Collimonas fungivorans: one gene and its partner. Each later gene encodes a partner of the first gene's protein in a complex. Links are inferred from orthologs where the notes say so. Each region holds a gene or a part of one and is shown in the gene's direction. Other genes may lie near its edges. The genes, in order: sbcB and ssb.

Region 1 (10,471 bases):
GCGACCACAAACACCAGCGTAGAATAGATCTTGGTGACAGCCATCACGCCGATATTCTCGGCGTAAGTGGTGACGCCGGTGCCGCCGACGCTGCCCGATGCGATTGTCGCCAGGCCGTCGCCGACAAAGGCGCGCCCCATGTATTTATCCAGGTTCTGCCCGGTCATGGCGGCCACCGCCTTGATATGGCCGAGGTTTTCCGCCACCAGGATGATGGCGATCGGCGCCAGCAAAGCCATGGCGTCGGCCTTGAATACCGGCGCCGAGAAATGCGGCATGCCGAACCATGCGGCGTTGGCGACAATCGCAAAGTCAATCGGCTTGCCGAGGCCGGCGCCGTTGGTCAGCACGGCGTAAATCACATAGGCCAGCATCAGTCCGACCAGGATCAGCAGGCGCTGCAACATGCCGCGCGCAAACACGGCGACGCCGCCTACGCACAACACCGTCCCCAGCGCCATCCAGGCATCGAAATTGTTGCCGCTGACGCCCTTGACCGCAATCGGCGCCAGGTTCAAGCCGATCACCGCCACCACCGCGCCGGTGACCACCGGCGGCATCAAGGTTTCGATCCAGCGTGTGCCGATCGCCATCACCAGCAGGCCGATCAGCGCGTACAGCACGCCGCAGGCAATAATGCCCCCCAGCGCCACGCCGAGATTCGGATTAAGGCCGTGGCCGCCGTAAGCGCTGACAGCGATGACCAGGCCGATGAACGAAAAGCTGGAGCCGAGATAACTCGGCACCCGGCCGCCGACCAGCACAAAGAACAGCAAGGTGCCGATGCCCGACATGAAAATCGCCAGGTTCGGATCGAAACCCATGAGCAGCGGCGCCAGCACGGTCGAACCGAACATCGCCACAACGTGCTGCACTCCCATGGCAAAAGTCTGCGGCCACGGCAAACGCTCGTCGGCTGCGATGACCTGGCCCTGCCCGTCCGCGGTGCTGGCGCGCAGGCGCCATTTGGGAAAATAAGAAGCCGCCATGAATTTCCTCTCTGATTGTTGTTTTGTTTTTTTACCGGAAGCTAGTGTACGAAGCCCGCCGCAAAATAACAATCGCGGCGAGGAAGAAATGTATTGCGGTTTACATAAAGATTCACATAAAACGCCGCAAAAAAACACCGGCACGATGGCCGGTGTTTTTTTGTCGCTAGTCCGATGCAATTACGGGAAGACAGGAAGATGCTTTTCGACTCCAGAGAAAGCAGCTTCCGGGTGACGCTTTTCAATCAGCTCCTCTATCACCGGCACCCGTTTGAAAGGCACATCGACCAGCAGCAGTATCTTGCCCTCGTCGATCCCGGCATGGAACGCTTTCAGGCGGGAGTTGGGCAGCGCCGCTGCCGCCATGCCCGACATCCAGCTGCCGAGCACCGCGCCGGCCAGCGTCAGCGCTACCAGCGCCAGCCAGTTCAGGTGCACCCATTCGGGTGGAAAATACACCAGCCACATGCCCAGCAACAAACCTATCAAGCCGCCTGCCAGCAGACCGATCTCAGCACCGTTGGCAAGGTCGGTTTTATGAAGCACATTGGCCTCCGGCATATCCGCCGGCAGTTTGCCGTCGGCAGCCCAGAAGTGAATGTTCCGAATCCCCACCCTGGCCAGCAGTAATTCATCAAGCGTGCTGCGTGCACTGGAAACGTCCGGCAACATGAAATAAAGTCGTTGTCTACCCAACATGATGGCCTCCTGTGACTGTGTATACATTCAGCATAGTCAATGAGCGAGGAATCCACAAAGGTTGATTGCCGCCTGTTTTGTCTAAAAATGCGACAATTCCCGTTCCGCCAACCAATCAAGATGGAAACACCATGATTCTCGAATTAGCCGATATCCGCATCCAGCCAAGTAAACAACAGGAATTCGACGCCGCCATCCAGCGCGGAATCGAACAAGTCATCAGCAAAGCCAAGGGATTTGCCGGTTTCAAGATACACAAGGGAATTGAGTCGCCGGAACGTTATGTGCTGACGATTTCCTGGCAAACGCTGGAAAACCATACTGTGGATTTTCGCGAATCGCCGGCATTTGCCGAATGGCGCGCGCTGGTCGGGCCGTTTTTTGCAGTGGCGCCAACCGTCGAGCATTTCACGCTGTTGACGGAATCGAACTGAATTTGTAGCCGAGATATGTGACAAGACATGCGCTGTGTGAGCAGCAGGGCAACCCGTTCTGACGGCCAATGCCGGCGGGATGCCCGACTGCTACGCAGCGATATAGACGAACTGCTGCAGCGAACTGCTGCTCGATACTGAAACTACTTTTTGCTGCAAACACTTGCAGCTTGCTGCCGGCATTCAGCTGCCGTAATACCCGACGTGATGCTTAGAAACCCTTGATCCATGCTGCAGTCTGGGCGCTTTCACGGTCCAGGCGCTGCATGCGGTATTCCAGGTCGTACAGGTCGACGGCTTCTGCCAGGTAAGCTTCCTTGCGTGCTGCTTCCGAACGCTCGTAGGCATTGCCGACACGCTTGAAAAAAGCGGCGATGCTGGTCAGGACGCCGGCGGTTTGCACCGAAGCGGCTGGACGGGAAATGCTGGAACTGTTGCTGATGGTCATTGTAGACATGATGTATTCCTCTTTCGTTTTGCGTTCACCGCAAGCCAATTGTTGCGTCGCACAATCAGAATAGCGTTTCCCCATCAATTATCCAATTTCGATTGCCAATAGCTGTTATCAGTTTTGTGAATTTAAGGGGCTAAAGCCCCGTTTGAACCTGACTTACGATTTGGCCTAAAGCGTTGTAAAACTGCTATACAGGCTTGGAAAGATGACTGTAAACTGCTGCACCTCCTGCTGTTGTTAAGCACTTAATTACGCACCTAAGCACGCACCTGAGCCTCAATGTCCACACATACCTTCCTCTGGCACGACTACGAAACTTTCGGCGTCCAACCGCGGCGCGACCGCCCGGCACAATTTGCGGCGATCCGCACGGATGCCGAACTGAACGAGATCGGCGAGCCGATCATGTTGTATTGCCAACCAGCAAATGATTTTTTGCCGGATCCGCAATCCTGCCTGATCACCGGCATCACGCCGCAGCTGTGCCTGGAACGTGGGGTCCCCGAGCACCAGTTCGCGGCGCAGATCGAAAAAGCGTTTTCCGAACCCGGCACCATAGGCGTCGGTTACAACACGATCCGCTTCGATGACGAGGTCACCCGCTTCCTGTTCTGGCGCAACCTGATCGATCCCTATGCGCGCGAATGGCAGAACCAATGCGGCCGCTGGGATATCCTGGACGTGGTGCGCACCGCCTATGCCCTGCGCCCGGAGGGCATCCAGTGGCCGCTCAACGATGAGGGCCGGCCGAGTTTTCGCCTGGAACACCTGACCGCCGCCAACGGCCTCAGCCATGAAGCCGCGCATGATGCGCTGTCAGACGTGCGGGCCACCATCGGCCTGGCAAGGCTGATCCGGCAGCAGCAGCCGCGACTGTTCGATTTCTGCCTCGCTTTGCACAAGAAAGATCGCGCCGGCGCTGAAATCGGTTTGCCGACGCCGCGGCCATTCCTGCATATTTCCGGCATGTTTCCGGCCGAGCATGGCTGCCTGGCGGTCATGTGGCCGCTCGGCGTGCATCCCACCAACAAGAATGAAATACTGGCCTGGGACCTGGCGTTCGATCCCAGCGAACTGTTTTCCCTGGATGCCGATACCGTGCGCACCCGGCTGTTCAGCAAGACCGCCGACCTGCCCGAAGGCGTAACGCGCCTGCCCTTGAAATCGGTGCACCTGAACAAATCGCCGATGGTGATCAACAAGCTGCAAACCCTCTCCGCCGACATGGCCGCGCGCTGGGGCACGGATATTCCGCTGGCGCTGCGCCATGCGGAAATTGCAGCGCAAGCCCCCGACCTCAGCGGCTTGTGGCGCCAGGTATTCCAGCGCCCCGAAGAAGCGGCGAGCGATGTCGATGAAGACTTGTACGGCGGTTTCGTCGGCAACAACGACCGCCGCAAACTGAATGAACTGCGCGCCATGCCGCCGCAAAAACTGGCGGCAGCCCGCGTCAGTTTTGACGACCAGCGCCTGGAAGAACTGGCATTCCGCTACCGCGCCCGCAATTTTCCTGAAACCCTGGCGGCAGAAGACCAGCAGCGCTGGGAGGAACACCGCGCCGCTCGCCTGTTCGACGGCGAAGGCAAGGCGCGCACGGTCGACATGCTGTTTGAAGAGATAGACAATCTGTCGGAAACGGCCGACGAGCGCGGTGAAGAAATCCTCGGCGCCCTGTATGACTATGCAGAGATGATCGCGCCGGCGCGCGAATAAACATTTGCCGCTGGCTTGTTCCGCCAGGGCTATGCATACAAAGCGGGGCCAGGATAATTTTCACTTGCACGAAAATTATCCTGGCCCCGCGTATCGTCATCTCCCGGGCGGCGTCCCGCTCGGGCCTCTTGTCAATTCTCTGCTTCTGTTACCTGCGGCTGCGCTTTCAGCTTCTGGATAAAATCACGCATGGGCTGGCTGATGTCCGCGAACAGCGGGTTGCTGCGATTTTTCAGCATCACTTCAGTGAACAACTTCAAACCCAGCGCCAGCGAGGCCGCAGTGTCAGCGTCAAACTGGCTTTTGCTGCGCACCTTGTCGACGATCGTGAACAGATCGTCGTGGTTGCCGGTTTCAAAACTGATGGCGGCATGGGTCGGCTCGCCTTGTTTTGGCGTTGCCAGATGCTCCAGGGTGATGCGGTAACGGTGTTCACGCATGGCTGCTCCTTCTTCTTTTCAAACGACTTGCTGTCGCCTGTTGCGGCGATCACGGCTTGTTTCAGATACGTTCGATCTTCACAGCTGCCAGGTCGATGGCGTCGACGATGGCGTGGATCTGATCCTGGCTGAGTTCGCCCTTTTCCAGCCTTGTATGCAATGCCATCCGGAAATTCTGGATTGCTCGCCGCAGCTCCGGCGCCGAACTGCCCGATGCGCGCTGTGCAGTTTCCAGGCGTTGCAGCGCCAGGGCCAGGGCTTCGCTGTTTTCAGCCAGGAACGCGCTGCCTTCCGCTGTGATGCGATACAGTTTCTTGCCGCCGGTTTCCGCTTCGATAGCCGTGTAACCCAATTCTTCCAGCAATGTCAGAGTCGGATAAATCACCCCCGGGCTCGGACTGTAATCGCCCCCGACCAGTTCTTCGATCGCCTTGATGACTTCGTAGCCATGGCGTGGCTTTTCTTGCAACAGCTTGAGAATGACCAGGCGCAGACTGCCCTGCTCAAACATCCTTCCGCCGCGCCCGCCTTCGCGCCGCCCGCCGCGTTCAAACAGACCGCCGCCACGATGTTGCCTTTCGTGGCCCTGATGCATACGGCCGCGGTCGCAGCCTCCTCTATGTCCAAACATGTTTCTTCCTTATCTCATTGAATGAAATACTAAGATATATCTTAGAAATTGCTAAGTCAAGGAGATTTTGATGCCTCAGGGCGCATCTTGAGAAATCTTCAGCGCCCGCGTTTGACCAGGTATTCGGGCTGGAACATGCACATGCGGATGGCGTCGCGATACACGCCATTGATGAAAAACTCGCTTTTCAGTTCGCTTTCCAGCTCGAACCCGCACTTCTGGTAAATATGGATGGCCTTGTGGTTTTCCTTGTCGACATACAGGTAGAGCTTGTACAGGTTGAGCACGCAGAAGGCATATTCAATCGCCAGCCGGGTGGCGCGCTCGGCGTAACCCTTGCCCTGGGCGCCAGGGGCAACGATGATCTGGAATTCCGCGCGCCGGTGGATATGGGTAATCTCGACCAGCTCCACCAGCCCCACCATTTCGCCGTTGTCGCTTTCCAGGATGAAGCGCCGTTCGCTTTGGTCATGGACATGCTGGTCATACAGCTGCACCAGTTCGACATAAGCTTCGTATGGCTCTTCGAACCAATAACGCATGATGTGGCTGTTATTGTCTAGCTGATGCACAAAGTGCAGATCGTTACGCTCCAGAGGCCGCAGTTTCAGGCCCGGTTGCACTAGGGTAGTCATTGGTTTCTCTCTTACTTGTTGCAAATTCCATGGTTGCGGCTCAAGACTGCGCGCGTTTTTGCGCCGATTGCAGCAAGTTGAAATCCTGCGGAAAATCGTCCACCTGCACGCTGATATCGCCGTAACGCGCAAAATCGTGCAAGACCTGCTGCTCGGCTTCCGTGATGTCGCCGCTGGCCGCCGCTGCGGCTACCCAGTACTGCATCTCGATCAAGCTCTGCGGCAGAGGCGGCAGCGTGCCGGCCTGGATCGCCGGCTTGAGCCGCGCTTCAATTGCATTCACCTGCGGGATCAACTGGAACGCCAGCTCGCCGAAGGCATGCGGCGATTGTTCCGCGCTCGGCATGTGCATGCCGGCGGTCAGGCGGTCGCGGCTGCCGCCGTCGGTTTGCATGATCCGGGCTACCGTGCTGTCCAGCGCATCCGATGGCAGCTGGTAAGGTCGCCCGAAAGGAAAGGCGACGAAACGCAGCAGGACTGCCAGCACACGGTTCGGGAAATTCTCCAGCACGCCCAGGTAAGCTTCCTGCGCCTGGTGCAGGGAATCCTGTATCGCCCAATGCACATAGGGTAAATCTTCCTGCGGCCGGCCGTCGTCCTCGTAGCGCTTGAGGACGCTGGACACCAGGTACAGCTGCGACAGGATGTCGCCCAGCCGGCCGGAAATCCGCTCACGGAATTTCAGCGAACCGCCGATGACAAACATCGACATGTCGCTCAGCAGCGCGAAGGCGGCCGACATGCGGTTGACCGCGCGGTAGAAATGCCGCAGCTCCTGCGGCGCCGCGCTCGGCGCGGCTGGCAGGCTGCCGCTGGACAGTCCGGCCAGCAAGGTCCGTGAAAAATTGGCGAACACAAAACTGACATGCGCAAAGAATGCCTGGTCGAAATCGGCCAGGGCCTTGTCTTCATCCTGTCCCTGGCCGGCAGCTGCCATTTCCTTCAGCACATAGGGATGGCAGCGGATTGCACCCTGGCCGAAAATGATCAGGCAGCGCGTCAGGATATTCGCGCCTTCCACCGTAATCGCGATCGGCATCTGCTGGTAGCTGCGCGCCAGGAAATTGTTCGGCCCCATGCAAATACCCTTGCCTCCCAGCACATCCATGCCGGCATTGACCAGCACCCGGCCGCGCTCGGTCACATGGTATTTCGAGATGGCGGAAATCACGGAAGGTTTTTCGCCTGCATCCACCGCCAGCGCCGACAGCCGCCGCACCGCATCCATCAGGTACAAGTTGCCGCCCATGCGCGCCAGCATCTCATGTATGCCTTCGAACTTGCCGATCGGGATCTTGAACTGGTGGCGCATCGCTACGTAAGCACTGGTGCCGCGCACCGCCAGCTTGGAAAAACCGACCGTCGACGACGGCAGGGAGATCGCCCGGCCAGCGGCCAGGCATTCCATCAGCATGCGCCAGCCCTTGCCGATCATGTCGCGGCCGCCGATCACCCAGTCCAGCGGGATGAAAACATCCTTGCCGGAAGTCGGGCCGTTCTGGAACACTGCATTCAAGGGCCAATGGCGGCGGCCGGTCACCACGCCGGGATGGTTGGTAGGGATCAGCGCGCAGGTGATGCCGAGGTCGGTCGATCGATCAGTTGACCCCTCGGCCGCCAGCAAATGGTCCGGATCGTGCATCCGGAACGCCAGGCCCAGCACCGTCGCCACCGGCCCCAGCGTGATGTAGCGCTTGTCCCAGGTAATGCGGAAACCCAGCATTTCCTGGCCGTCGTAACTGCCCGTGCACACCACCCCGATATCCGGGATGGCTGCCGCATCGGAGCCGGCGTAAGGACTGGTCAAGGCAAAACAGGGGATCTCCTCGCCGGCAGCCAGCCGCGGCAGGAAATAATCCTTTTGCACTTCGGTACCGTATTGCAGCAGCAGTTCGGCCGGGCCCAGCGAGTTCGGCACCATCACCGAAATCGCCGCGGCCGAACAGTGCGACGATAACTTCATGATCACCTGCGAGTGCATGTAGGCAGAGAATTCCTTGCCGCCATACCGCTTGGGAATGATCATGCCGAGAAACCCTTTTTCCTTGACGAACTGCCAGGCATGCGGCGACAGGTCCTGCCAGACCTCAGTGCTTTCCCAGTCGCTGACCAGGCCGCACAACTGTTCGACTTCGTTGTCGAAAAAATCCTGCTCTTCAATCGTCAGCTGCGGCGCCGGCAGCTGCAGCAGCTTGTCCCAAGCCGGTTTGCCGGAAAACAGCTCGGCGTCCCACCAGGTGGTGCCGGCTTCGATGGCGTCGCGCTCGGTTTGCGACATGCGCGGCAGGATACGCTGGAATATTTTCAGTATCGGGCGGCTGAGCAAGGCGTAACGCAGCGGCTTGACAGCCACGATCAGGGTCGGTATCACCAGCAGCAGCGACAGCAGTATTGCAGCCAACGCGCCAATCCCGGCAAAACGGAAACCGCCCCCTATCCAGAGCAGAATGGCAAGCAGCCAGATCCAGGCGCTCACGCGCAACTGCATTAATGCCATAGCGCCGACCAGCAACGCTGCGATCCAATAGAACATGTTGACTCCCAATTTGGCGGTTCATCGTGCCACGCGTCTCGGCCACAACCGAGGCAGACGCGCTCGCAATCATGAAGACAGGGGCAGGACTTTATGTGGAACGGACAGCGCAGGCAAAGGCCTTGCCTGAAAAATGGCCCGGCGACCCGTTAATTCTTTAACCTTTGGTCACTTTTTTGCCAAGGAAAGTTCACGAAAAGCAAATTTAAATGTTATACAAAAATTATTTTATGTAAATATTTAGCAATAAATAAGCGATGTCATATTCGTAATATGAAAGCCTTTGTAAATCTTTGTATCCGTTTGTCAACCTTACTATACAATCGCGCGTTACGTTGCTTGTAAACCTGCGCGCCATATGAGAAAAAACTACAAAAAACCGGGCCGCCGAATATAACAACCAACAACTCCTCGCCGTCATGGACACCTCGTCGCCAGCCCAAGCCTGCAAGCAGCCATCAACCCATATAAGATAAGTTACAAGAGCACACGCCTTTCATGAATAATTTAATGTTGATGACCGGTGCAACCGGCTTTTTAGGTGGCGCCAATGCAGTGGAGGCAATTCATCGTGGCCTAGGCAAGAACCTGCTGCTGCTGGCAAGGGCGGAAACTCCGGCCGCAGCGCACGCCAGGGTTATCGAAAATCTGCAGTTGCTGGGCGCGAGCGCGGCCGACGTTGCGCAAATCAGCGTCGAGCAAATCCTCTGCTGCGACTTGTCCGAACTCGACAAGGTCAGCGGCGACCCGCGCCTGGACCAGGTATCGGTGGTGATCCATTCAGCCGCCCTGGCGACTTTCTCGAACCACCCTTTGCTCGAAACAATCAATGTCGACGGCACTTTGGCGCTCGGCAAGCTGATGCACCGGCGGCCGGCCTTGAAGCGCTTCATGTATATCGGCACCGCCATGGCTTGCGGCGAAGGCGCCGGCATCAATGCCGTGGTGAAAGAACGGATCGACCTCCCGCTCGGCGATGAACATCTGGTGGCCTATACCCGCTCCAAGGCAATGGGCGAAAAGAAATTGCGCGACACTTATCCTGACCTGCCGGTAGTGTATGTCAGGCCATCGATCATTGTCGGCCATACGGTACTGGGCTGCGCGCCGTCGCAAAGCATTTTCTGGGTCTTCATGGTCTGGCAGTTGCTGGGAGCACTGACTACCTCACTCGACGAAAAAGTCGATGTGGTGCCGGTCGACTGGTGCGCCCAGGCCATCATCGACCTGGCCCAGAAAGAGACGCTGACGCATAACGTTTTCCATATCTCGGCCGGCCTCGGCTCCAGCGTATCGTTCCGGGAAATCGACCTGGCGCTGGCGGCGGCGCGCGGCATCGAACCGATTGGCGCCACTTACAAGCAGATCACGCCGGACGCCATCGCCACGCTGTTGCCGCGCATGCGTGAATGCGTACCCGAATGCAATGACCGCCTGCTGTTGCGCGCACTCAAGCTGTATGGCGCTTTCGCCGGCCTGAATTATGTATTTGATAATCAAAACCTGCTGACCGAAGGGATCCGCCCTGCCCCGCTGTTTACCGATTACATTGCGCTCTGCGTCGAATCGGCAAAACACATCCCGATTGCCGAGCAGATGAAGTGGGACTTCAAGTAGATTTTTTACAATATCTCACAGTAGTTTTGCGTCTATATCCGTAGCCATTCCGTTAGAATTGCTTACTAAAGTCAACAGGGGAAGCAGCCATGAAATGGGAAGGCAATCGGGAAAGTGACAACGTCGAAGACCGCCGCAGCGACGGCGGCGGCGGCGGTTTCGGCGGCGGCCGCTCCATCGGCCTCGGCACTATTGCGATTGCCCTGGTGGCTTCGTATTTCTTCGGCATCAGCCCGAGCACCGTACTGAGCCTGCTCAGCGGCGGACCGGTCAGCCAGCCGCAATCGCAGCAAGCCCCCGGCCCCAACCGCGCCGCGCCGGCGGCC
Region 2 (10,385 bases), 780 kb from region 1 along the record:
ATCTACGGCCTGGCGCAATCGTTCGGGCAAATCCCGTTCGGCGTCGCCTCCGACAAATACGGCCGCAAGAAAATCATCGTCATCGGCCTGATCCTGTTTGCGCTGGGCTCCTTCATCGCCGCCGCTGCCGGCAATATCTACTGGGTCATCATCGGCCGCGCGATCCAGGGCGCCGGCGCGATTTCGGCGGCGGTGACCGCCTTCATCGCCGACTCCACCCGGGAAGAACACCGCACCAAGGCCATGGCCATGGTCGGCGGTTCCATCGGCCTCACCTTTGCCTTGTCGCTGATCGTTTCGCCGCTGCTGTACCAGTGGGTAGGCATGGGCGGCATCTTCGCCATGACCGGCTTCCTGTCGCTGGCCGCGATCGTGGTGGTGGTATGGCTGGTGCCGTCGGCGCCGCTGGTCAAGGCCAGGCGCGTGGCGTGGTCGGAGATCCTGCGCAACGGCGAGCTGATGCGGCTCAACTATGGGGTGTTTGCCTTGCACATGACGCAGATGGCGATGTTCGTGGTGATGCCGGCGGCGCTGGTCAAATACGCCGGCCTGCCGCTGGAGTCGCACTGGAAAATCTACTTGCCGGTGGTGCTGGCGTCTTTTGTGCTGATGCTGCCGCCGGTATTTGTCGGCGAGAAGCAGGGCAAGATGAAGCAAGTGATGCTGGCGGCCGTGGCCTTGTTGTTTGTCGTGCAACTCGGTCTGTTGGTGACATTCTCTATGGCAACTATCCACTGGCAATGGCTGGTCGTGCTGCTGCTGGGTTTTTTCATTGCCTTCAACGTGCTGGAAGCGAGCCAGCCGTCGCTAGTGTCGCGCATCGCGCCGCCGGCCGCCAAGGGCGCCGCGCTGGGCGTCTACAACACCATGCAAGCCCTGGGTTTGTTCTGCGGCGGCGCCCTAGGCGGATTGCTTAAACAGCATGCCGGAGCCCCCTCTGTATTCATTTTAGGAGGGGCGGCGACCCTGTGCTGGCTTATAATCGCATCCAGCATGAAAAATTTGCCGCGCCGTGGCCGGACGGCCACCACCGCGGCAGCATGATTTCCAAGGCATTTTTTCAAGATATTCGTATTTAGGAGAGCATCACATGGCATCGGTCAATAAAGTCATCATCGTCGGCAATCTCGGCCGCGACCCGGAAACACGCTACATGCCGAACGGCGAAGCCGTCACCAACATTGCCGTGGCCACCACGGAAAGCTGGAAAGACAAGAACAGCGGCGAGAAAAAAGAATTAACCGAGTGGCACCGCATTACCTTCTATCGCAAGCTGGCGGAGATCGCCGGCCAGTACCTGAAAAAGGGTTCGCAGATCTACATCGAAGGCCGCCTGCAGACGCGCAAGTGGCAAGACAAGGATGGCGCCGAGCGTTACACCACCGAAATCATCGCCGACACCATGCAGATGCTCGGCAGCCGCCAGGGCGCCGGCGGCAGCGCGCCTATGGACGATGGCGGCGGCTACAACAGCGCACCGCCGGCACGCCAGCAAAACGCCAGCGCCCCGGCAGCTCCGGCCCGCCAGGCGCCCGCTTCGCGTCCGGCGCCGAATTTCTCGGATATGGATGACGATATTCCGTTCTGACACCCAGTAGACTTACATTCTGTAAAAAGGCTCTATAAGTCATTGACTTATAGAGCCTTTTTTCTTGTTTGCAATTTTCTGATGAGTAACGGGGTAATTCGTTATGACCTAACTGGTAAAGTTAAACACCATATCGCGCCCACAACGATGAAGTGGGATTGCTTCTATTCTTGCAAAGCGAATTGACCGCATGAAGCTGTTGGGGCGGTGCCTGTTCGTTTGCGCACCGAATTGCCCCACTCAGTTTGACCCCCCCCTCCATTGTCTGGCGAATGCCGCCACCCTGTCGTAAGACCCCTTGAAGCCCAATTCCAACAGGTCCTCGTGAAGCTGTTTCAAGCTGCGTCGTTGCTTGCGGGATTTGGCCGCCTCGAACTTGAGCCAGCCTGAAAGCTGGAAGGCGTATGGGGCGATGGCACTGGCCGATTGGCGCTCTGCATAGGCAGGCTCAGTCGTTTCCGAGCGCAGGTAGCGTCGGACCGTGTTGCGCGAGATGCCCAACCGCTTGGCAATCTCCCTCAGTGGGACCTGGCCCCGAAGGTGCCAGCGTCTGATTATTCCTAGTAATGCCACGTCGATCACTCCGATCCCCTACTCGTTCTGGCAAGTAGGATTGTGTGCTAAACGCGGGTCAATTTTCGAAGCAAATTATGCGGCCAAGTGGGTCAGTTTTCGGCGCAAATCAACACTGAAATTAATGGTTGCCAGCAGAAGTTATGGTCTTGAATACGTTTTACAGTCAAAAATTTCGCATGAGGGCGAGGTGGATTTTTTGACCATGAGATGATGGTGATTAGATAACCCAATTCGGTAAAATATGGAAAACTTTCGCATTACGGGCCAATATCATCCATCGATCGAGCCAACCTCGTCACAGAGGAATTCCAAGAATATTGAAGCATTAGATAAAAAGGGTCCGTCGACTTATCAACAATCGAAATCAATATTGGATAGCCTGCCAAAGCGGACATCTACCAATCGCCCGGATTCTATTTCGTCCTTTAGGAAAATAGCAGTTTTAAATGGCATATGTTCGTCGCAGCCACGAGTTAACGAGCACTCATATTTGGAAGGCTCGTCAAGCTGGGCTGTACATAGAACCGCGCCGTTTGTTCAAGGTGATATATTGGAACATGAGGCGCCCGGACATGCAGGGGCATGTGTCATATACAGCTTTCTTTGGATGAATAAAATTGCCAAGCAGTCTGGCAATGCCTCTTCCAGAATGAATTCTCTAAGTCAATCAACTACTGAAGTACTTCAGTTGCACCAGGAATACGCAAACAGGGTTTTCCAATGCAACAATGATCCTGATAATCAAGAGGATCCACTTATTCAGACGGCACGAGCTTTAGGGGTTAGTCCAGCTGGAAATACCATTGCTGTCGATATTCTCACGGATGAAGAAGCCGCAATGACCTCACTTTCGGAAATTCTGAATAGGCCAGGCACCTCCAACATAATATGGTTGGGAAATGTAGACCCCAACTCAGCTAGCAATCACCTAATTGCTTCCCACGCAACTGGCGGCCGCGTTGTTTTGTTTGATCCCAATATGGGCGAGTTTCGCCTAAAATTATCAGAAGTGCCTGTAGTCATGCGTGAAATTGTTGCCAGAAGCTCAATGCACTTTGCTGTTCCTGAGCTTTTCATTCTACCGATGAGAGCTTAATAATCCATTTTCGTTGATTTCTCTGGCCTGCCCGGCTGTTAGCTTACGGTGTTTCTACGGTTGGAGCCAGTGGCTGGACAGGCAGCTCAGAATCATTTGCTGCCCGTCATACGCATCGGTCAGTCGTGAGCTGTGAGGTCCAGCGCTATCAGGATCGGTTAGCGAAACGTTCCATTAAAGGAGAGGAGCAACCTGGTCACCACAGCTTTGACTTGATCCAGATCACTGATATTGCCCGCATTTATTTGCAGCGCGGTTAATACTTGTTCTGAAACGTGCAGGTGATATCGATTGCCATCGCCGATATCGATGTAAATTACGCCGGAACGATACTAGGGAATCGTATATGCGAGGGCTTAGCAGACTGGTCAGTTTTGCGATAACGGAGCCCGTCTTTTTTATGGCGATAAAATCTGAAATGGTGCCTGCATTACGTCCGTATCGCCAATTGATCGTATCGCTTTGGCTGATATGTATGTCGCCGTGGGTACTTTGCCAGGAATTGCCGTTGCGTTACTACAATCAACGCGATGGTTTAGGGAATATGGCCGTCACTGCCATGGCGCAAGAGCCGGGTGGCTATCTCTGGATAGGCACACAAAGCGGCTTGTTTCGATATGACGGTGCACGCTTTCAGCATTTCGGACAAAGTGATGGATTCACCGATTCATATATCCGAGCCTTGCATGCGGATGTCGATGGTAATCTTTGGGTCGGCGCTAGCGATGGTTTATACCGGTGGCAGGGTCAGCGCTTTGTACCGATAAAATTTCAAAATGCCAAGCTGGTGTTCGGTTATGGGCAGAATCTGACAAGCCTTGGGTCGCATCGTCTGCTAGCGATCAGCCATGATCGTTTGTGGCTGGTGACGTCGGTAGATCAAGGGGCAACGTGGCAGACGCGGGAATTTTTCGGCGCAGAGCAATTGTTGCGTTATCCGGAGATACGCAAGCTTCACGGCGTTCACATTGGTCCGCACGGAGACTTGTGGATGGGGTGCGAGCAAGCACTGTGTCATTACGATAAAGGAAAACTGGTCGTCATAGGAAAAGAGAGCGGTCTGCCTGCAGAAAGTTGGGTTGCCATTTTTCACGACCGGCAGGCAACGCTGTGGATACGTAGCCAGCGTCATGTGTTTGCGTTGCCGGCCGGCGGTCATGTTTTTCTGGATCGGTCTCCTCCCCAGAATAAGCAAAAAAAGGCAGGGGGAAATCCATTCCTGGCGGAAGATGCCGCCGGCCGGGTTTTTAGCAGGCAGGACGAAGGCATTATTCGATGGAACGGCACGCACTGGGAATCCTTTGACGAGTCGAACGGACTGACCATTGGCGGAGGAGTCAATTCCTTCCTGGTTGACCGGGACGGGGGTATTTGGATTGGATCGCTGGGACATGGCCTGATCCATTGGCTGGGCTATCCGAATTGGGAAAACTGGACATCCAGGCAAGGCTTGCCCAGCAATGTCGTACTATCGTTCTTGCGTGACCGGGAAAACGTGTTTCATGTCGGCACGCGTTCTGGATCGGCGATATTGCAGCAGACCGGGCAATTTTCCGTTTCTCCGGGTACCTATGGCGGCACATCCTACCAGTGGAGCAATATGGTTGAGGATGTCAAAGGCAATATCTGGGCAAGCTCGTATTCGGGATTTCTGGTGCGCCGCGACCAGAGTACACAACTGGATAGAATGATCGCCAGACTTCCAGCGATCAGCGGTTTGTTTTTCGATAGATCAGGGCAAGCGTGGCTCAGCACAAAGCGCGGCATTTACAATGCCAAGTATCCCGAATCCAATCCGATCCCGTTAGAAGTGAGTGAGCATTCGTCGCTCAAAGATATCAAAGTCATTCAAGGATGCCAGAGTCGTTCCGGTGCAATCTGGTTTATCACAGAAAAAGAAGTGTTGCGATTTGACGGTGAACGTTGGAGCAAACCGCGGCTCCAGCCGACGCCGCCGTCCGTCCGATTGGATACCATCGCTTGTGCGAGCGACGGTGAACTATGGCTGGGAGATGAGGCAGGGAGAATTTGGCGCGCTATGGAGCGAGACGACGCCCTGGAAATACACGATGCTACTCCACCGTTGTTGCTGGATCAGGCGGTGGTAGCGTCGCTTGTAGATAGCCGCGGTTGGCTGTGGGTAACTACCGGGGCCGGGATCGCCGTATGGAATCGCGCGCAGTGGCGGTTTTTTAATCAGGAAAGCGGCTTGGTCTGGAACGACAGCAACCAGAATGCATTGTATGAGGATAGCGACGGTTCGATGTGGGTGGGAACCAGCAACGGCGCTTCCCATATCTTACGACCAGAATCGCTGTTCGCGCCATCGCAGCTGGAGGTGCTGGTGGAGAGCGTCAGTCGCGACGGTGAAGCGCTTCCCCGCGACAAGCCGATTCGTTTGCCGTGGTCCTCCGGTCCGCTCAATTTTAAGCTGGCCGCGCTGTCATACCAGAATCGCGAGGCTCTCAATTTTCGTTATCGGATGCGAGGACTGGAACCGGAATGGTCGATGACCAACATTCCAGAGGTGCGCTATGCGGCCTTGCCTCCCGGCCGTTATCACTTCCAGGTCGCCGTCGACAACCCGTCCATTCAAGCCTTTTCCTCGACAGTGGAAGTCGAGGTCGTGATTTTGCCGCCATGGTGGAGAACCAAGACCTTCTATACGGCCTGCGGCTTGTTGCTGGTCCTTGCACTGTTTTTGATGTATCACTATCGCATCCGCTGGTTGATCATCCGACAGCGGAGGAAGGAGCAACTGGCGCGCGAGCGTGCATACGATCTCGAAGTATCGCGAGAGGAAGAGCGCAAACACCTGACGCGTGAAATTCACGACGAGTTGGGACAACATTTATCGGCGGCGCGCATGAGGGTATCAATGCTAGGAATGGAATTTGCAGGAAGCAATTCAGCGTTGCAGGGAAAAATCGACTGCATAATAACTCTGATGGATACCACCATTAAGGTAGTGCGCAATGTTGTTTCATCGCTGCGCCCGTCGGCGCTTGATATGGGGGTGGTGTCGGCGCTGGAATGGCTGGCCGATGAATTTACGGGGAATACAGGGATTCCATGCAGCTTGGAGGTTAGCGAAGAGAACATTGCGCTGGATGATAAGCGGGCGACCACCATTTTCCGTATAGCGCAGGAATCATTGACCAATATCAGCCGTCACGCAGCAGCGAGCCAAGTGGAAATCAGCCTGAAGCGGATGGAAAAAAATTACTTGCTGGAGGTGCGCGATAACGGCAGGGGATTTGATACCAGCCTGCGTAAAAAGAAATCATTCGGCCTGATAGGTATCCGAGAACGGACGTTGATGCTCGGGGGCGAGATTGCGATCTTCAGTGTGTCCGGCGTCGGTACGACAATCAAGGTGTCGATTCCCCTCACCGATCACGAACCGGGTCAATAAGCGACAGGAGTGCTGTTGCCGGCAGCGCTTCCGCGGCGAGAAATCCGGCACGAACCTGAATCGACTACCTGCAACTGCGGTTGCCCATTGAAGCGTACTGGCGAAGACATCGCCGAAAAGCTCGATTATCATCCGGTATCTTTACGGTCGAGCGCCATGTACGCGGCAAAGGGGGCTGCCGCCAATGCCAAACACTAGTGCAGGCGCCGGTTGCTCCCCCACATTATCGACATAGGTGCGAGTACAACGTTAAGTCCTGCTTGGTCGGTCGTTGCTCGATGGCGCATAGCATCAGATGCACGGCCTACCTGGTTCGCTCGACTCGCCTTCGTTTATCCGGACTCTTCTTCGCTTCCGTGCCAGACATTTGTCAGCAAAAAAATGTACCTTGCACAAAAAGAGAAGCCATCATCTGTCCGGTCAATTCATCCATGTAAACGAGGATATAAATTTTATGTTTAAGGTATTTGGAAAAGGATCTTCGAGTAATGCGTGGAACCGGCATTGAAAATGCAGAGCAAGACATCGTTAAGGTGCATGAAAGTGTGAACGCGCGAGCACTTGGCTTGAACTCATATGCGCATCGGACGGTGCGAGTATCATCCCCCCGCGCTTGAACATCTTAAGGCAGCATCATGGGCAAACCGAGTATCGAAGCAAATACTGAATAGTAGGGCGGGAAACCAGGAAACCGATATCCACGCCACATCAGGCGAAAGTTGCGCACGAGAAATTCTCGGACAGGACGCAAAGCTTCCCCAGTTGCAGCGGGCACAAGTCATGCAAGGTACGGTTGTGGTCGATCCATGGCCAGGTCATCCAAGCGCCTGTACGCTCGACCATGCCGTACTCTACGACGCCAAGACCGGGAATGCACTCCCATTGGTCAGATTATCCGGTGAATTGAGAGAGGAGACATGGACCGAGAGAGCTCTGGATAAGAAAGATGCTAGACGCATCGAGAATATCCAACCGATGGATACGGAGAAAGTTAATAAGAAACTCATGAAGAAAAATTTGCCAGCAATTGGAGAGCAACTTGTGGCCCATATCCATCAGGAAGAGCAGGGGAACGTTCGCCGTGGGCGTCCACAGCTATTAGACGTACGCGTTGCAACTGACCCTAGCACAAGATACACAGACGATCATACGCATTCTGGGAATACCTTCGATGATATTTCTCGCCGCGTTATTAACCGTCAGAGAATTGGGCGTGGCTGAAGAAATTATTGATTCGACAATGAAATGTTGAGCTAAAAGTGGTCCCAGGCCGGAAATTTGATCTGAACTTTTTGCGCATGACCTTACTTGTCACTTAACGACAAAGCTGGGCAGTTTGCGATTGGCGCAGGGCATCACGAGATGAAGCCATATCGCCTGTTTCCACATGGACCATCAAACAATATTGCTTTATGGCATGCTATTTGCGGTGTGATACGCGAAGCCGTCGTATTGCTTTATGCATCGCAGCGGACGTGGTCCATACGCAGCGCTCCAAAATATTCTTAAGAATTTCTTTATGCACCTGGCACACCTTTGCATGCATTTTTCATGGTCGCGCCGCCGCACGGCCGTGTGGCCCCTGGTCTTCGCCGGCTGCTTGGTCCTGGGTGGCTGCGGAGGCGGCGGCGACAGCGGTTCCGGAACGGCGTCGGGATCTCCGAATGCCGCGACCGTACCTGCGGTGACTGCTCCAGCGACTGTACCGAATCCGGCCGATCCCGCCGGCACCACGCCACCAGCGGGGACGGTTGCGGCGAAGAGCGCAAAGCGCGGCGTCGCCTATGACCTGGCGAGTCCGCTTGACCTTGCCGTGCTCGCGCCTGGCGTGAGCTGGTGGTACAACTGGAGCTCGCAACCGAACGCCCAGGTACCCGCGGACTACCGCGCGCAGTACCAGATGGATTTTTATCCGATGCTGTGGAACGGCAATTACGATGCGGCCAGCATCGAAGCATCCCTCAAGAAAAATCCTCAAATCAAGTATCTGCTGGTGCTGAACGAACCCAACCAGTCCGACCAGTCCAATCTCACGCCGCAGCAGGCCGCAAACCTGTGGCCTGGCTTCGAAGCGATCGCGGCGCACACCGGCGTCAAGATAGTCGGGCCGGCGATAAGCTGGGGCACCATGCCGGGTTATGCCGATCCGGTGGTATGGCTGGACGCCTTCTATGCCGCCTATCGCAACGCCAACGGCAACCGCGATCCGCAAATCGATTACCTGGCGTTCCATTGGTACGACTACGGCCTGGCAGGGCAGCTCGACCGCCTCGCCAAGTATGGCAAGCCGTTCTGGGTTACCGAATTTGCCAACTGGCATGCGCAAAACGACGGCGCGCAGATCGACACGCTTGCCAAGCAGGAGGCGCAGATGAAGGACATGGTGGCGATCTGCGAGGCGCGCGCCGACGTATTCCGTTATGCATGGTTTACCGGCCGCTGGAATAACGACAGCCATTTCACCAGCTTGCTGGGCGCTCCCGGGCAGCTTACGGACCTGGGCCGGCTGTATCTGTCGCTTCCGCATTGATGGCAGCGGCCGGATGAACCACACCGCCATGCGCTTTAATGCAGATGCAGCGCCTTGCCGATATAGTCAAAGAATATGCAATACAGCATGATCGGCAACGGCAAACCAAGCATGGTGCCGATCAGGTATTTATAAAATTTCACGCCGGACAAGGCCAGTGCGTAATTCAGTGCGGGTACGGTCTGAAACAGTATCCTTAACAACGCGATGCTTGCAATCGGGTGCGCATCGAGGCCGCTGAGTATTTTCAATGCATGACGGTTCTTCAATTCCCGGAATGCATCGCCGCCGATGAAGCGGATTGTCAGGAAAGTAAACACGCAGGAAATGACCGCCGCGACATAGGTTGCAAGGCCGCCCCAGGTCTTGCCCAGGGCCAGTACCGCCGCCGCGAGGAAAATCCACCCGGGTACCTGGATCAGGTTACCCAGGCAAAACAATAAAATAAAGATCAGCAAGCCGCTGACTTTATTGTCAACGATCTGTTGACGAAGGAACGCCAGGTTGAAATGCTCCCGCAGCCCGGAAAATTGAAACAGGGCGAGCAGCAGCAACAGGAAAAGAACAACGATCAACAGCCGTTTGTAGGGGCGCAAGGCAGAGTCTCGCAAGTTAAGGTGAGCAGGTCATGGACCGTCGGTATCGAGCACACGATTGTAGGATTCCAGTCTCAACGCACGCTCTTGCGTCAGGGCCAGTCCTTCATATTCTTGCATCGGTACGTACATTGTCCCATGCCGGGTTTCAAACAGGGCGGACTGCGCCCGGATCTCCGCATCCCGGAAAACGATCCAGGCCCGCTGAGACGCGCGCAGGTTCTGCGCGGCGGGCGCCGGCAAGGTTCGCATCAATTTCCGGTAGGCGGCATTCAGCCGGTTATCGTAGGTTTTGAGCGCTGTCGCATAACAGGCTGTCTGGTCGGCCGTAGAGACTGTTTTCTCGCTTGACAGGCAGGTGTCTAGCGCATCGGCAGTTTTATCTTTGTCTTGTGCCGGAGCGGCAAACGCCGGCGTCCCTCCCATCACGCAGAAAGTAAGTAGCGTGGAGAGGCAACCAAGCCGATGGCGACGGTTCGATTTCAATGCGGATTCCAGGATTGGATGGGACTCTGTCCGGGTTTTTATGGCTAGGCGGTTTGCTTGCGTTTCAGGAAAATTCCGCCGGCAAGCAGCACTACGCC

The links.
Region 2: the proteins of sbcB (region 1) and ssb are in contact, whole or in part, in a crystal structure (PDB 3C94), measured with the Escherichia coli proteins. The link is inferred for Collimonas fungivorans from one-to-one orthologs.

Annotation. Positions count from the first base shown.
Region 1 is NZ_CP013232.1:1,551,024-1,561,494, reverse strand. The notes cover bases 2,204-5,072. They hold sbcB (exodeoxyribonuclease I), read left to right. Parts: upstream 2,204-2,855; coding sequence 2,856-4,289; downstream 4,290-5,072. Other genes in these bases: CFter6_RS06720 (PadR family transcriptional regulator), read right to left, coding at 4,791-5,072; CFter6_RS06725 (DUF3861 domain-containing protein), read right to left, coding at 4,421-4,729; CFter6_RS26685 (DUF3563 family protein), read right to left, coding at 2,334-2,570. Outside these bases: CFter6_RS06750 (solute carrier family 23 protein), read right to left, coding at 1-989; CFter6_RS06745 (DUF1269 domain-containing protein), read right to left, coding at 1,170-1,688; CFter6_RS06740 (antibiotic biosynthesis monooxygenase family protein), read left to right, coding at 1,820-2,122; more of CFter6_RS06720, read right to left, coding at 5,073-5,360; speG (spermidine N1-acetyltransferase), read right to left, coding at 5,459-5,995; CFter6_RS06710 (acyl-CoA dehydrogenase), read right to left, coding at 6,036-8,528; CFter6_RS06705 (SDR family oxidoreductase), read left to right, coding at 9,027-10,145; ypfJ (KPN_02809 family neutral zinc metallopeptidase), read left to right, coding at 10,235-10,471. UniProt on the Escherichia coli protein: Degrades single-stranded DNA (ssDNA) in a highly processive manner.
Region 2 is NZ_CP013232.1:777,536-787,920, forward strand. Bases 57-2,839 are described here. They hold ssb (single-stranded DNA-binding protein), read left to right. Parts: upstream 57-1,090; coding sequence 1,091-1,588; downstream 1,589-2,839. Other genes in these bases: CFter6_RS03280 (MFS transporter), read left to right, coding at 57-1,044; CFter6_RS26675 (YopT-type cysteine protease domain-containing protein), read left to right, coding at 2,406-2,839. In the rest of the region: more of CFter6_RS03280, read left to right, coding at 1-56; more of CFter6_RS26675, read left to right, coding at 2,840-3,260; CFter6_RS03295 (sensor histidine kinase), read left to right, coding at 3,661-6,675; CFter6_RS03300 (hypothetical protein), read left to right, coding at 7,456-7,896; CFter6_RS03305 (glycosyl hydrolase), read left to right, coding at 8,216-9,205; CFter6_RS03310 (VTT domain-containing protein), read right to left, coding at 9,241-9,780; CFter6_RS03315 (lysozyme inhibitor LprI family protein), read right to left, coding at 9,832-10,287; CFter6_RS03320 (hypothetical protein), read right to left, coding at 10,332-10,385. UniProt on the Escherichia coli protein: Plays an important role in DNA replication, recombination and repair. Binds to ssDNA and to an array of partner proteins to recruit them to their sites of action during DNA metabolism. Acts as a sliding platform that migrates on DNA via reptation.